Regions from separate parts of the Caballeronia sp. LjRoot31 genome, predicted to be linked through region 1. Evidence: riboswitches for the same ligand, from Rfam matches in the RefSeq annotation. Region 1 holds a riboswitch; the other holds the start of a gene.
The links. Region 1 has a riboswitch for thiamine pyrophosphate ahead of ACSQ8V_RS16500 (FAD-dependent oxidoreductase). Riboswitches for the same ligand answer to the same signal wherever they lie in the genome.

Region 1 (7,910 bases):
GCCGGTTGAAATAATTTGTCGCAAAACCGGGCCGTTGATGCCGCCAATTGCAACGAGCGGCACGATGCCGTCGAGCAAGCGCACATAACGTGTCAAACGCGACAAACCTTGTGGCGCCGTTGGCATGATTTTCGTCGTGGTCGGGAACACCGCGCCGAGCGCGAGGTAGCTCGGCTTGAAATGCAGCGCCTTCAGCATTTCATAGTAGCCATGGGTCGACAGGCCCAAGCGCAAGCCCGCTTCGGCAATCGCGTTCAGGTCGGCAGTCTCCACGTCTTCCTGCCCGAGATGCACGCCGTACGCACCGGCCTTGATGGCTTCCTGCCAATGATCATTGATAAAAAGCTGCGCCTCGTGCTTCGCGCCCGCCGCCACCGACCGTTCGATTTCCTGCTTCAAATCGCCGGAATCGGTGGTTTTGCGGCGTAATTGCGCCGTTCGGACGCCTTGATCGAGAACCCGTTCGACCCATTCCGCGCTCGGCAGGACGGGATATAAGCCAAGCCTCTCCGGGCAATGGGGGAAAGGCTTTGAAGGGGCCGCCGGCAATTTCCCGACCTTCGGGAACGTGGAAAAATCGACGGGCCACGCGTCGAGTTCGTCCAGATTGGCCGGGCGCCACGCAAGCGCCAGCACAAGCGCGTCGTGCGGCTCGAAACCGCAATCAAGGAATGCGGCCAGCGCCGCCGGCCAATCATCCGACCATTCGCCCTCCAGCGTGTACTCGACGTTATCCAGATGCAGCGTCGCCCTCCCCGCTTCTACCTCCAGACGCCCAACTCCCTTCGGCAACGGCTCAACGCCGCCATCCACGATCAAATCACCCGAGCGCGGATGATCCGGCTCGCTCAAGCAGATTCGCCATGTCTTCGATCCCGCCGGCCACTCGCCCAGCCGCCGCCGGATTCGCTCGGCGGCTTCCAGCAATTCATCCGCCGGGGGCCAAAATACTTCCTTATCCAGCAATGCCATACTCATGCAGCACTCCCGTCTTGATGCCAGAACGGCATGCCGACCACCGGCGTGCTCGCTTGTGCGCTATCACGCTCGGCCATCGGCCCGGCGAGATAGGCCATTCGCCCCGCCTCGACGCCCAGCGCAAACGCACGCGCCATCTGCGGCGGAAACGTCGCCTGTGAGACAGCCGTGTTCAGCAACACGCCGTCGAAACCCCACTCCATCACCTGGCACGCATGCGACGGCACGCCAAGACCGGCATCGACGATAAGCGGCACATCCGGCAGCCGCTCACGCAGCGTGCGCAATCCGTAGGGATTTGTCACCCCTTTCCCCGTTCCGATAGGCGCGCCCCACGGCATCAACGCCTCGCAACCGACATCGAGCAGACGCCGGCCGATCACCAGATCCTCGGTGCAATACGGCAGCACCTTGAACCCCTCACGGATCAGTATTTCAGCGGCTTCCACGAGGCCGATCGGATCGGGCTGCAGCGTGTAGTCGTCACCGATCAGTTCGAGCTTCAGCCACGGGGTATCGAAGAGTTCACGCGCCATGCGCGCCGTGGTCAGCACTTCGTCCACGGTCTGGCAGCCGGCCGTGTTGGGCAGCAACGCGACGCCGTGACGCTTGAGGACATCGAAGAAACCGGCCTCGCCCGTGTTCGACTGGCGCCGCAACGCGACGGTGACCATGCCGGGACGGGCGGCATCGATAGAATCCGACAGCGATTGCAGCGACGGATAGCGCGACGTCCCCAGCAGCACCCGGCTCGGGAACGACGTGCCGTAGAGCGTGAGGGTATCGGCTGTGGTGATGGTTGAAGTCATGGTTCGATTCCCTTTGGTTACCCTCAGCCGCCGGCGACCGGCGAGACGATATCGAGTTTGTCGCCAGCCGTAAGCGCCTTCGATGCATGTTCGCCACGCGCCACGAATTGCCCGTTCAGCGCCACGGCGAACGGCGGTTTTGCGCCGAAGGCCGCGAGGGCGTCGGTGACGGTGGCTGCGTCGGGCATGGAAAAAGGCTGCTGATTGATGTGAATGTTCATGATGAAAGTCAAAGCACGGGCGCCGCGTGTTCGCAGCGCAGCAAGGCGGACCAGCGGGCTTGGCGGCGCCAGTCGTCGAAGGAATCCGGATTGGTGATCGCACCGCCAAGCAGCGCTTCGGCGAGGGCGCGGGCGGAGTCGGCGACTTCGGGCGCGATCATGTAACCGTGTCGATACAACCCGTTCACCCGCAAGGTTCGTGCGCCGTCCCAGACAATTGCCGGACGATGGTCGGGCAAGGTCGGCCGACATTGCGAATTGAGTTCGAGAATGCGCGCCTCGCCGAAACCCGGATGCACCGCGAACGCCGCGCTCAGGAGTTCGAGCGCGGAGCGTACGGTCATCGGCGACATGTCTTCGCCTTCCACTTCGGTCGCACCGATCACGTAAAGGTCGTCCTGTTTCGGCGCGATATAAAGCGGATAACGCGGATGCAGCAAGCGCACCGGCCGCGTCAGGCCGATACCCGGCGCATGCACACGGGCTACTTCGCCACGAATGCCCCTTAACGCCGGCCATGCCGGTTTGCCGCCGAGCCCCCGGCAATCGATCACGAAATGCGCGTCCGGCGGGGTATCGGTATCGATCGTCGTATTCCAGTGAAGATCGACGTTACGTTCGGCCAGCCCCGCAGCCAGCGCAGTCAGCACTTGCCGGTTGTCGAGCTGGCCTTCGTTCGGCAGCAGCCAGCCTTGCGGAAAACGCGTGCCGAGCGACGGTTCCGCCGCCGCGACTTGCGCGCCGGAGAGCTTGACGAAGCCGTTCTGGAAAAGCTCCGAAGGCGCATTCGCGCGCAAACGGCGCTCGAACAGCGGCGCTTCGGCGCGGTCGCCGGCATGCCAGACGACCAGCGTGCCATTGCGCTGGAAAAACACCGGTTCCGGCATTTCAGCGATAAAACCCGGCCAGCGCTCAAGCGATGCCGCACCGAGTTCAGTAATCAGCAATTCAGCGCTGGCGGCCTCGGCGAGCGGCGCGAGCATCGCCGCCGCGACCCATGCGGCCGATTGCGTGCCGGCGGCGTCGCCGCGATCGTATAGCGCCACACGGTGCCCCGCGCCCGCCAGCAGCCAGGCGACCAGCCGCCCGCACAAGCCACCGCCAACGACGGCAAAGTCGTCTCGCCCGGACGCACGGGAATGCGTGGAGTGCATAGTGGAATGGGAATGCACAACGGTGTTCACGATGACGATGCCTCCTCAGCAGACGCTGCAGAACGCACGGAGCACACAGCACGGAAATCGAGATCGGGAGGAACGCCCGTTTCGAACCCTGGTTGCACGCGCGGCGCACAAAACATAATTCAGGGACGAAACCACGGCGAGAAAGCGGCTCGGGAGCGCATAACCTGCGGCTCCTGTGCCAGCCAATACTGGAAGAAACTGGAAACGCGGCGGTTTCCGGAAACTTCCCTCGCCGGTATTACCCGGATCGGGTGCAAAGGGACTCTCTCAGCCTCGCCGCGCGTTTCTCCGTTATTTCAAGGAGGCAGACGCGTGCCGAAGCACCCCTGTTTCGTCATCGATCATTAAAACATAAAAGCGAAACGACCCGCAAACCGGGAAAAGCCGGGGACCCGGCGCGGACAAGACCGGACAGCCTTCCCTTTCGTTCGCGGTACGCGCACTCTGGCACAATGCCGCGAACGCCGATTCGTCTTGGTTGGCCGGCAGCATACGCGTACGGCAAGCGCCTCGCTGCTGCATTGCATCAGCGGGCGGTCGCCAGCCGGGCGAGGATTAAGGAAGAATTAAGCCACGCCCGAAACAATGCTCCGGCACGCGCCGTCTTTAATGGCCTCTTACGATCATTGAGACGGAGCAGGACCCTCCGCATCGATACGATACCGCCAAGTTACAACCTGCCGCCGAGCCGGCACGTCTTCAGGAAGCTCATGACCACCACACCTCCCGGCAACACAGAACAAAACGCCGACAAAGTGTCGGCGTGGAGTCTTATCAAGCCTTACTGGGTATCGGAAGAACGCGGCATTGCATGGCTTTTGCTGATCGCGATCATCGCGATCAACATGACGGTTGTGTACATCAATGTCCGCCTGAACACCTGGAGCGCGGACTTCTATAACACGCTGCAGGCCAAGCGGGTCGCCGAGTTTCCACGCTTGCTGCTGATCTTCGCGGGCCTCGCGTTCGCGTACATCCTGCTCGCCGTGTATGGCCGGTATCTGCGCCAGATGCTCGGCTTCCGGTGGCGCCAATGGCTCACGCACCGGTACCTCGAACAATGGCTCGGCGATAAAGCCTTCTACCGTATAGAACGCGATCGTCTCGCCGATAACCCCGACCAGCGGATCAGCGACGACCTGCAGTCTTTCGCCACGACCACGCTGTCTTTGTCGCTGGATCTGTTGTCCACGCTCGTCACGCTCGTCACCTTCATCACGATCCTGTGGACGCTGGCTGGCGCGCTGAGTTTCTCGTTGTTCGGCACGCCGATCACTATTCCGGGCTACATGGTCTGGGCCGCCGCGCTGTACGCAGTGCTCGGCTCGCTGCTAATCCAGCGTTTCGGCCACCCGCTGGTATCGATTAATTACCAGGCGCAGAAAGTGGAAGCCAACTTCCGTTTCGGCCTGATCCGCATTCGTGAGAACGCCGAGCAAATCGCGTTTTACGACGGCATCGCGACGGAAAACACCAACGCCCGGACCATCTTCGAAACGATCCGCCAGAATTACTGGCAGATCATGAAGTACACGCGGCGGATGACCTTCGTGCTGTCCTTCTACGGCCAGATCGCGATTATTTTCCCGATCATGGTCGCCGCTCCCCGCTACTTCGCAGGCGCATTCACGTTCGGCGTGCTGATGCAGATCAGTTCGGCGTTCGGCACAGTCAGCGACTCGTTTTCCTGGTTCATCAATAGTTACTCGACCCTGGTCGAATGGCGCGCCACCGTGAACCGGTTGCGCGAATTCAAGCGCGTGATGCGCTCGACGCACATCAAGGAAGCGATTTCGCCGGCGACTGCCCACGGTGGCATCAACCTGCATTACACGGATACAAAAGCGCTGACCACGACGGGGCTGAAGCTCTCGTTGCCAAACGGTACGCCGCTCGCGAACGTCGCGGATGTGATCGTGAAGCCGGGCTCGCGCTGGCTGGTGCAAGGCCCGTCCGGTTCGGGCAAGAGTACGTTGATGCGCGCGCTGGCCGGCCTGTGGCCGTTCGGTGACGGCACGATCGACGCCCCGGTCGACGCCAAGCTGATGTTCATTCCGCAGCAAAGCTACTTGCCGATAGGCACGTTGAAGGCGGCGCTGAGTTATCCGTCGACTGCGGAAGCCTTCTCAGATGAAGCCTGCCGCGAAGCCTTGCGCGCCTGCAACCTGAACGCGTACGGCACGCGTCTGGAGGAGTCGGGGCATTGGGCCAAGATGATGTCGCCGGGTGAACAACAGCGGCTCGCGGCGGCCCGCGTGTTGCTGCAAAAACCCGACTTCATGTTCCTCGATGAAGCCACCAGTGCGCTCGACGCCGAGAACGAGATGTTGATCTATACGGCGATCATCGACGCGTTGCCGAACGCCGCGATCGTCAGCGTCGCGCATCGTGAGTCGGTGAGTGGCTTCCATGAGAGCCGGATCGAGATCGAGCGCGCGGGGGCTGAAAGCCTGGTTGTGTAAGAGCGAAGCGCTTGTTCGATGCCCGGTGACCCCGGGCATCGAACGCCGAGTGAATCGCTACCGGGCAGGTTCTTTTTGACTTGCTTTTCCCGTTGAACGACGCACCGTAGAATGTCCCGGCGCCTGCATCGCAGGCTTTGAACGGGAGACCGGATGCGAGCGTTCGAGTGGTTCACCGAGTTGACGACGCGCGAGCGCCGCACGCTTTACGCAGGTTTCGGCGGTTACGCCGTCGATGCCTTCGACTTCATGATCTACTCGTTCCTCATTCCCACGCTGATTGCCACGTGGGGCATGACGAAGAGCGAAGCCGGGATGATCGCGACGAGCTCGCTGATTTCATCGGCTATTGGCGGCTGGCTCGCCGGCATTCTCTCCGACCGATACGGACGCGTCCGCGTATTGCAGTGGACGATCGGCACGTTTGCGTTCTTCACGTTTCTTTCCGGCTTCACGCATTCATTCGGACAGTTGCTGGCCACGCGCACGCTGCAAGGCGTGGGCTTCGGCGGCGAATGGTCCGTGGTCACCGTGATGATGGCCGAGACCATTCGTTCGCCGCAGCATCGGGCGAAAGCCGTGGGGACTGTGCAGAGCAGCTGGTCATTCGGCTGGGGTGCGGCGGCCATCCTCTACTGGGCGTTCTTCGCGTTGCTGCCCGAAGATAACGCGTGGCGCGCGTGCTTCTGGATCGGTATCTTGCCGGCGCTGTGGATCCTCTACATTCGCCGCAACGTCAGCGACCCGGACATCTATCTCGCTACACGCCGCGCTCGCGATACCGGCACTGAAACCGCTACGTTCTCCGATATCTTCAAAGGCTCGCACCTCAAGACCACGATACTGGGCAGCGCGTTGTGTACCGGCATGCTCGGCGGTTATTACGCCATCACCACGTGGCTGCCGACCTATCTCAAGACCGAGCGCCATTTGTCCGTGTTCAATACGAGCGGTTATCTCGTAGTGCTGATTATCGGCTCGTTTTTGGGTTATGTATTCGGGGCTATTCTCTGCGACAAGATTGGGCGGCGTGCATCGTTCGTACTGTTTGCTATCGGCTCGTTTCTGCTAGGGATGATCTACACGATGATCCCCATCACCGACCACACGATGCTGCTGCTCGGCTTTCCGCTCGGCATTGTCGTACAGGGGATTTTTGCGGGCGTGGGCGCGTATTTATCGGAGCTGTACCCGAATGCGATACGCGGCTCGGGACAAGGGTTTTGTTATAACCTCGGGCGCGGGCTCGGCTCGTTTTTCCCGATTCTTGTCGGCGTGCTTTCACAGGGAATGTCGCTGGTCAAAGCGATGGGCGTGGTGGCAGGGACGGGGTATTTGTTGGTGATTGTTGCGGCGTTGTTGTTGCCGGAAACGCGGGGGAAGGCGCTTGGTGCGGTGACGGGGTGAGTTTCTTGAGGATAAAAACGAGGCCGTTTTAACTTGCGTTAAAACGGCCTGCTTATGTGCCATGCGCCGCCTTTCGGCAGATGGTCTACTGAAACCGGGCTCAAACCCCGAACCCGGTTTTTCAACGAACATCCCACGAGAAAAATCTTATCGCGGCAACTCGCTAGACCCCATCAAAAACGCATCGACCGACCGCGCGCACTGCCGTCCTTCACGAATCGCCCACACAACCAGCGACTGACCGCGCCGCATATCGCCGGCGGTGAACACCTTCGGCACCGACGTAAAGTATGCCTTCTCCCCTTCGGTCGAAGCCTTCACATTCCCGCGCGCGTCCTTATCCACGCCAAACGCCTCAAGCACCGGCGACGTGGGTTGCGTAAATCCCATCGCGAGCAGCACCAGATCGGCTTTCATTTCGAACTCCGAGTCCGCCACTTCCTGCATCTTCCCGTCCTTCCATTCCACGCGCACCGCGATCAGCTTTTCAACCTTGCCGTTCTTGCCTTCGAAGCGCTTGGTCGCCACAGACCAATCACGCTCGCAACCTTCCTCATGCGACGACGACGTGCGCAACTTGATCGGCCAGTACGGCCACACCAGCGGCTTGTTCTCGACTTCAGGCGGCTGCGAAAGCAACTCGAACTGCGTCACGCTTTTCGCGCCATGCCGATTCGATGTCCCGACGCAATCCGAACCCGTATCGCCGCCACCGATCACCACAACGTGCTTGCCCTTGGCAATCAACTGATCGACGACTGAGTCACCCGCATTGACCCTGTTCTGCAGCGGCAGGAATTCCATCGCGTAATGGATGCCCTGCATTTCACGCCCAGGCACCGGCAAATC
Region 2 (7,910 bases), 2.4 Mb from region 1:
GCGATGGCCGAGAAACTTGGCCGTGCGCTCGCGAACCTTGATCAGGGGATTGCGCTGAAGCGGCGGATTATCGAAGACATGCGGCCAACCGTTCTTGCCAATTTCGGGCTGGTCACGGCGTTGCGCACCCTCGCCGATGAAACCGCGCAACGCACCGGCTGGACGCTCGAACTCGCGCTCCCCGACGACGACATCAAGCTCGGTGAAGAAGTCGAAATCGCGTTGTTCCGGGTCGCGCAGGAATCGCTGACGAACGCGGCCAAATACGCGCGCGCGTCGAGCGTGTCGATTGCGCTGGCGCTGGATGACGAGCGGGTGTCGATGCATATCGCCGATGACGGCGTCGGCATCCGCCCACAGGACCTGCAGCGCACGCATACGCATGGACTGCTGGGCATGCGCCAGCGGGTCAGCGCGCGCGGCGGCCGTATCGAGATCGAACGACGCCAGCCGCATGGCACTGATATCCGCGTCACCATGCCCCGCGTGCGTAACTTCGATGCTTAAGGGTCCACCGCCTGTTGGCTCTTTACCTGGCGCTCGCACTACGCTTGTAGGACGGCGCCGACACAAGTTACAGACCGCTCCTACACGATAAAAACATCCGCGCCTACAGCTTGCGAACGCGCAGTTTTTTATGATTCTTCAGACCGGCATGGTCGATCGAAGCGGCAGTCGTCATGGGTTTTGTTGCTTGTTCAAGCCCGGCAAAACTGTTTCAAGGATCGGTCGTTGCCAAGGCCGCAATGTGTCGGGCAACTGCTTTTGCAGGCGCTTTTGCAGCCGGACACCGGTGGCCAGGATTCGAACATCGGGCACGCTCTCATGGCCGAACGGCCAGCGGACCCGCATCAAACTCAAGGGGAATTGCTCATGACTCGACTTATCGCTTTGCTGTTGATCGTTGGAACTGCCGCACTCGCAGCTTGCAATACAGTGGCCGGCGCCGGCCAGGACCTTTCGAAGGGCGGCAACGCCATCACGAATTCGGCCGATAAGCACAACGCGGAGTAAGTAAGCTGGCGACAGATAGCTAGCTAGCGGTTAGTGAATTAGCGGCCGCCGGCAATGTGCCGACTGCTGTCTTCACTGGCTCCCAAGCTTTGTGACGCCGCGCCTACAACGGAACGGGTCGTGGGATCCAATCAAACCGACGATCACAAAGAACCTCCCTTAGCGGAGGTTCTTTTTTTGTGTCTTGGCTAAAGACCCACGAACGCGCATCAGTCAGAAGCAGGCGGTAAAGCGGTCCAGCTTCCCGCCTCGGGGCGCTGCGTGATGCGCTCGATCGGTTCGGCCGCCTGCGATTCGATAAGACCGCCGATCAGATCGGCGAAAGGCTTGATGTTCCGGTACGTGCTGGCCTGTTCGAGCGCCGCCAGATACGCGCTACGGGACTGAACGGTTACGATGGTCCAAAGGTAGCCACCCGTGGTCAGCAGGTAGTTCATGAGAAAGCGGCTGAGGCGGCCATTGCCGTCCATGTAGGGGTGGATAAACACGAAGATGAAATGACCCAATACTGCTCGCACGCCGGGGTGCTCTTCTGCCTGCAGCAGGTCGAAGAGCGCCGGCATGCAATCCCGTACCGCTTCAGGCGCGAGCGGTACATGCAACGCATTTCGAATGAACACGTTGTTGTTTCGATACCCGGCCAGATCGCTCGCCTTCAAGATACCCGCGGTCACGCTCGGCGAAAACAGCGTCACGTACCACTGTGAAAAATCTCGCTTGAGGGTGGTAGAAGGATCGTCAGCTTGAGCCACTACGCGGCCAATCAGGGAGCGGACCCGGGCATGGGTCTCCGCGTAACCTTTGGCCGCCATGGCATCGCGCGTCAGCCGGTCTTCCTTGTTGGTCAGGGGGCTCCAGTCACCATTGCGAACCTTCGCGATCAGGTCGGTGCTGACCCGATACCCTTCGATAGACAGCGAGTGATACGCGTCCGCGACGTACCTTGCCTCTATGTCGTGCAGGAGCGCTTCGCTGTCTGGGTTCGGCAAGCGCGGAATATCGCGGAAGCGATCGATCACCATGTCCCGCATGCCCGACCACATGGCCTGAATGCGCTGCACATAAGGTGACTCGTTCATCCGGCCGCCAATATGGGCTAGCGGCCGCTCGAACGGGTTATCTTCGACCACCACATAGGCGGCCGCTTTCATCGTATCGAGGAGCTGGGCGGCATCCTGACCACGGCCGACGGCCCGCAACGCTCCCGCCATACGGCCGGCAACGACACTATGGCCGCCCTCGAGCAATCGGGCGGTGAGCGTACTGATATCGACCTGACGCGTGACGATCTGCGCGGCAAGCTCGTGCGTGTGGAAAAAGCTCGGACTTGCCCGAATCAGCGCTTCAGGCACAGGAATCAACATGAGTCCACTCGCGTTCGGCGCACGGCCGTCCACCAGCATGTCAGGCTTCGTCCGATAGAGAAACATGGAACAGCCGTGGGGCAATGCTTGAGGCTGGTTGGTCGCCAGCGGCGAGTAAAGCAGGATCTGCTTTTCGATACTGGTGTGGCCACTGTGCTTGAGGAGCGAAAGCTCGGGGCTCACCTGCCATTGGTCTGCAAACCTGGAGTGGGCATACGCGGCCACGAAGGTTTCCATGTTCGCGTACCAATGCGTCGAGTCGCCCTCCGCGTCTTCCGGATTGTTCGACTGATACCAGCCTTGAATGACGAGCTTGAGGAAGCCGGCATTCTGGAGCCGCTCACGGTGTGTGCGGGTGAGCTCGGGATGCGCACTGATCTGGAATACGGAAAGGCCCCTGTCTTGCAGCGCTTTGAGGATTGACAGGGAAGAGACTAGTTTTTCGTTGGGTGCAGCCACGCGGTTCGCTCCGGGACTTCAGACCATAATTAGAGTTTTGTGTCGTATTATATCCAGAGTTTTGTGTCGCACTATAACTCGAGTTTTGTGCTTTACTATAATTAGAGTTTTATGCTTTTTTTCGAGGCGAAGTTGAGCAATAAATTGGGCAGATCCAATGCTGTCAAGGCTCTATGACATTAATTTACCGAGACTTTCCCGCCTCAATCGATGTCAATTTATGGCTGTTTCTCGCCCGGTTGTCCACGAAAACCATGCGACGGCAGACGGTTTTATCTGACATAGTCGTGGCGCTGTCCGGCAGTTGGCAGCGTGGAAACCGGGTTTCATGCCATCGAGCGAGAACAAGCCCGGGGTTCTGTCTTTTCCCGACTATCCAGTCGCCCCATAAAAAAGCTGACCGTTTCTCCGGAAGTCTCCGAAACGGTCAGCCGTTTTTGAACTGTCAGCCGTCACGCCCGCCGTCAAACCAGCCCACGCCTCTTGTAATCGAACCAGAACGACAAACCCACGCTCGCCAGAATGATGAGGGTTGCCATCACGGTCCACTTCGTGATCACTTCGCCGAGAAACAGCGCACCTATCACCACGGCCACCACGGGATTCACGTACATGCAGCTGCTCGCGATAATCGGACTCGTGTGGCGAATCAGGTACGCATACGCGACATACGCGGCCATCGAACCGACGAGCATCAGATAGAGATAAGCCAAAAACGGCGTGAACCCCATGCTCACGATACGTTCGCCCGATACCCACGCAACGATGGTCGCCATCGCCCCGCCAAGGCCGATCTGCAGTGCAGTCGATACCAGCAGGTCGGACGGCAGCTTCAGACGCCCCGCGAGAAACGAGCCGCCTGCCCAGAAAACTGCGCCGCACAGGATCGCAAGACTGCCGGCGGTTGAACCCGACGACGGATCGCCGTGATTCAGCAACGCAATCCCGACCAGCCCAAGCCCGACGGCTACCCACTCACCCTTCGCCACTTTGCGGCCTGCAATCGCGGCGATGACCGTGGCGAACAACGGCACGGTCGCCACCATGACCGCGGCAGTGCCGGTCTCGACCGTGCGCATACCGAACGCGAGCATTCCGCTCGACAAACCCACAAGCAACGTTCCGACCGCCGCGGCGTTTCGCACTTCGGCGAAAGTCGGCCAGACCGGGTCCCGACGCGCAGCAAAGATGAACAAACCGATGCCGGCGAACAGGTTGCGCAACCCGGACAGCATCAGCGGCGGGAACGCTTCCAGCGACAGATGCACCGCCATGTAGGTCGAACCCCATACGAGGTACACGACGCAAAGGGCAAGCGCCACGCGGCCGCCGCGCGTCGCGGGAAGCCGGAACGGGAAATGGCCGGGAAGATTGAACGGGCGACGCGCAGGGGTATCGGCCAAGGGTTGCTGGCTCATCACGTCTGGCAGAACGTCTGGCGATGGCGCGTTGGCTGCTGCGTGCGGAAACGGCAACACGTCGGCCGAGGGCTGCGACTGCGGAGGTTGTGCCGGCGGCACAAACGGCGAAGCTGAAGAATCGGAATCAGACGACCGCGCGGGCGGCAACGGTGTGGACATCCGTTACTCCGCGACGAAGATGATTGCAACGTCAGCCGGCCAAACGGGCAGGCCTACAACCGCCGGTTTCGTTTCACCCGGGACCGGGGGAAACAAAGAGCGGCGCGCATGCCGCTTGAGCGTCGCGGCAAAACGGGCAAGGCAGGACAACATGTCGGAAGCAGGAAAAGGGGTCGGGCAACAACGTGCCGAAGCTCGATAACGGCTCAAAAAGCCGGCAGGAGCCGCCGCGAGTTTGCCGGACCGTTTCGTGAAAAATATCGGACCGCATCCGGGAAAACACGGTGGTCGCCATTATGCAGTAAGCCATGCACACGCACGCGGGAGTGTTACAGATGGTTGCCAACACGCTACGGCGAGGTGTATTGTTGCGACTGCTAACGCGGGGGTCCTGCGCTGCACATCGCAATCTGTCACTGGATTGTCCGTGTGTCGCGGGTGAGAAATACCCTTTGAACCTGATCTGGATAATGCCAGCGCAGGGAAGCGTTCGGATTTCGCAGCGCTGGGGTCTTTTGGGTCTATCTCTTCCTCGCGTTCCCTGCCAAGTCCGCCCGCCTTCTTCTCTGCTTTTCTTCGGTCTCCCGTAGCTAGCGTTTGACTCAGCCGGTTCTCGTGCCAATTGATGCCATTCGTGCAATTTCGCGCGTTTGGCGTTTTTTCGCGGACCGGCTGGGAAACATCCGTCCCCACAGCAACCATCTGCATGGGACCGGAGTAAGCGCATGGGATCGGAGTAAGCGCCATGGGACCAGAGTAAGCGCCAAAGCGCCCACTCTGGTCGACGCGCCCACCCCGGTCGACACGCTAATTCCGGTCGACACAGGAGAGCCGCATGAATGCCAATCCGAAATTCCTGTCCGACGACGCCGTCGTCGACGCTGCCGCCATCGCGCCGCTGCCCAATTCACGCAAGATCTACGTGACGGGCTCACGTCCCGACATCCGCGTGCCGATGCGTGAAATCACCCAATCCGATACCAACGAAAGTTTCGGCAGCGAAAAAAATCCACCGGTCTATGTCTACGATTGCTCCGGCCCGTATTCGGACCCGGAAGCCAAGATCGATATCCGATCGGGTCTGCCGGCCGTGCGCCAGGGCTGGATCGAAGAACGCGGCGATACGGAGTCTCTCAGTGGTCTCTCAAGCAACTTCGGCCGTGAGCGCGCCGCCGATCCGGCGACTGCCGACCTGCGTTTCAAAGGCTTGCATCGCACGCCGCGCCGCGCTGTGCCGGGCAAGAACGTCTCGCAGATGCACTACGCGCGCCAGGGCATCATCACGCCGGAGATGGAATACATCGCGATCCGCGAGAACCAGCGCCGTGCTGAATATCTGGAATCGCTGCGCACGAGCGGCCCGAACGGCGAAAAGCTCGCCACGATGATGGGTCGCCAGCATCCCGGCCAGGCGTTCGGCGCCCAGGCCTTCGGTGCCAACGCACCCAAGGAAATCACAGCCGAGTTCGTGCGCGAGGAAGTCGCCCGCGGCCGCGCGATCATCCCGGCGAATATCAACCACCCGGAAAGCGAGCCGATGATCATCGGCCGGAACTTCCTGGTGAAGATCAACGCGAATATCGGCAATTCGGCGGTGACGTCGTCAATTGGCGAAGAAGTCGACAAGATGACCTGGGCCATCCGCTGGGGCGGCGACACGGTCATGGATCTGTCGACCGGCAAGCATATTCACGAAACGCGCGAGTGGATTATCCGCAATAGCCCGGTGCCAATTGGCACGGTGCCGATTTATCAGGCGCTCGAAAAGGTCAACGGCAAGGCCGAAGACCTGACCTGGGAAATCTTCCGCGACACGCTGATCGAACAGGCGGAACAGGGTGTGGATTACTTCACGATCCACGCCGGCGTGTTGTTGCGCTATGTGCCGATGACCGCGAACCGCATGACGGGCATTGTCTCGCGCGGCGGGTCGATCATGGCGAAATGGTGTCTGGCGCATCACAAGGAAAGCTTCCTGTACGAGCACTTCGAAGACATCTGCGAAATCATGAAGGCCTACGACGTGAGCTTTTCGCTCGGCGACGGCCTGCGTCCCGGCTCAATCTACGACGCCAACGACGAAGCCCAGCTCGGCGAACTGAAGACGCTCGGCGAGCTGACGCAGATTGCGTGGAAACATGACGTGCAGGTGATGATCGAAGGTCCGGGCCATGTGCCGATGCAGCTCATCAAGGAGAACATGGACCTGCAACTCGACTGGTGCGACGAAGCACCGTTCTACACGCTTGGGCCGCTCACAACAGATATCGCGCCGGGCTACGACCACATCACGTCGGGCATTGGCGCCGCGATGATCGGCTGGTTCGGCACCGCCATGCTCTGCTATGTCACGCCGAAGGAACATCTGGGCCTGCCGAACAAGGACGACGTGAAGACCGGCATCATCACGTACAAGCTCGCCGCGCACGCCGCCGATCTGGCGAAAGGTCATCCGGGTGCTCAGGTGCGGGACAACGCGCTCTCCAAGGCGCGCTTCGAATTCCGCTGGGACGACCAGTTCAATCTCGGACTCGATCCGGACAAGGCGCGTGAATTCCACGACGAAACCCTGCCGAAGGACTCAGCCAAAGTCGCGCATTTCTGCTCGATGTGCGGCCCGCATTTCTGTTCGATGAAGATCACCCAGGACGTCCGTGAATATGCGGCGAAGCAAGGGGTATCGGATATCGAAGCGCTGAAGCAAGGCATGGAAACGAAGGCGATCGAGTTCGTGAAAAAGGGCGCTGAGATTTACCAGCGCACGTAAGAACGAGCAAGCAACGACCACGCCGGTCGCCCGTAAAGCACGATGACCCGGTGAAAATAGAAACGGCCTGTCGCATGTCACATGCGACAGGCCGTTTTGCGTTGGAGGACGCTCAATCCAGTACTTGTCTGCTGAATACGACGGTCGGGCACCGTTTCTGCTTCTTCATTGAAGGAACCGGCAGGAATTGTCTTTTCGCCGCCGGGTTGGACGTGGACAGTGAGGCTCACCCGCCCAGCGCAAATCATGCGCGGCATGCAACGCATGTACGACGAGGAGCCTCGCCGGTTTGACAGCAACCCGTTAAACCTTCGTGATTCATCGTTTTTGGAGAGTTGAAATGGACAAGATCAAACAGATTGGCGCTGCGACTCTGATTGCCGCACTTCTCGGCGGCCTGTCTGCATGCGATCAAATGAGCACCCGTCAACGCGATACGGCTGTCGGCGCAGGTGTCGGCGGCGTGGCGGGAGCAGCGCTTGGCGGCAGTGCGCTATCGACAGTGGGCGGCGCGGCCGCGGGCGGCCTGATCGGTAACCAGGTCGGCAAGTAGGTTGAACGCCAGCGTGATGTCAGCGTGCCAGATGATGTTTCATCCGGCACGCTTTGCCCGGTCGCCTCACTTTGACAATACAGCGGCTGGGTACAACCGAATTTAAGTGCTTGGGTGCGTCCGCCATCCCGTCCAGTGAAACAGATCGAAACATTGGGTAATCCCCGGTGCTT

Region 2: linked by a shared signal. The riboswitch ahead of thiC (phosphomethylpyrimidine synthase ThiC) and the one ahead of ACSQ8V_RS16500 (FAD-dependent oxidoreductase) in region 1 are both predicted to bind thiamine pyrophosphate.

Annotation. Positions count from the first base shown of each region.
Region 1 is NZ_CAXURX020000001.1:3,699,449-3,707,358, forward strand. It holds gene thiE (thiamine phosphate synthase) at 1-972, opposite strand, end outside; gene ACSQ8V_RS16490 (thiazole synthase) at 975-1,787, opposite strand; gene thiS (sulfur carrier protein ThiS) at 1,811-2,008, opposite strand; gene ACSQ8V_RS16500 (FAD-dependent oxidoreductase) at 2,017-3,162, opposite strand; TPP riboswitch at 3,400-3,530, opposite strand; gene ACSQ8V_RS16505 (ABC transporter ATP-binding protein/permease) at 3,903-5,654, shown strand; gene ACSQ8V_RS16510 (MFS transporter) at 5,808-7,061, shown strand; gene ACSQ8V_RS16515 (glutamate synthase subunit beta) at 7,209-7,910, opposite strand, start outside.
Region 2 is NZ_CAXURX020000001.1:1,297,482-1,305,391, reverse strand. It holds gene ACSQ8V_RS05615 (sensor histidine kinase) at 1-507, shown strand, start outside; gene ACSQ8V_RS05610 (entericidin A/B family lipoprotein) at 874-1,014, shown strand; gene ACSQ8V_RS05605 (Fic family protein) at 1,224-2,837, opposite strand; gene ACSQ8V_RS05600 (EamA family transporter) at 3,302-4,255, opposite strand; TPP riboswitch at 4,792-4,920, shown strand; gene thiC (phosphomethylpyrimidine synthase ThiC) at 5,253-7,184, shown strand; gene ACSQ8V_RS05590 (glycine zipper 2TM domain-containing protein) at 7,525-7,737, shown strand.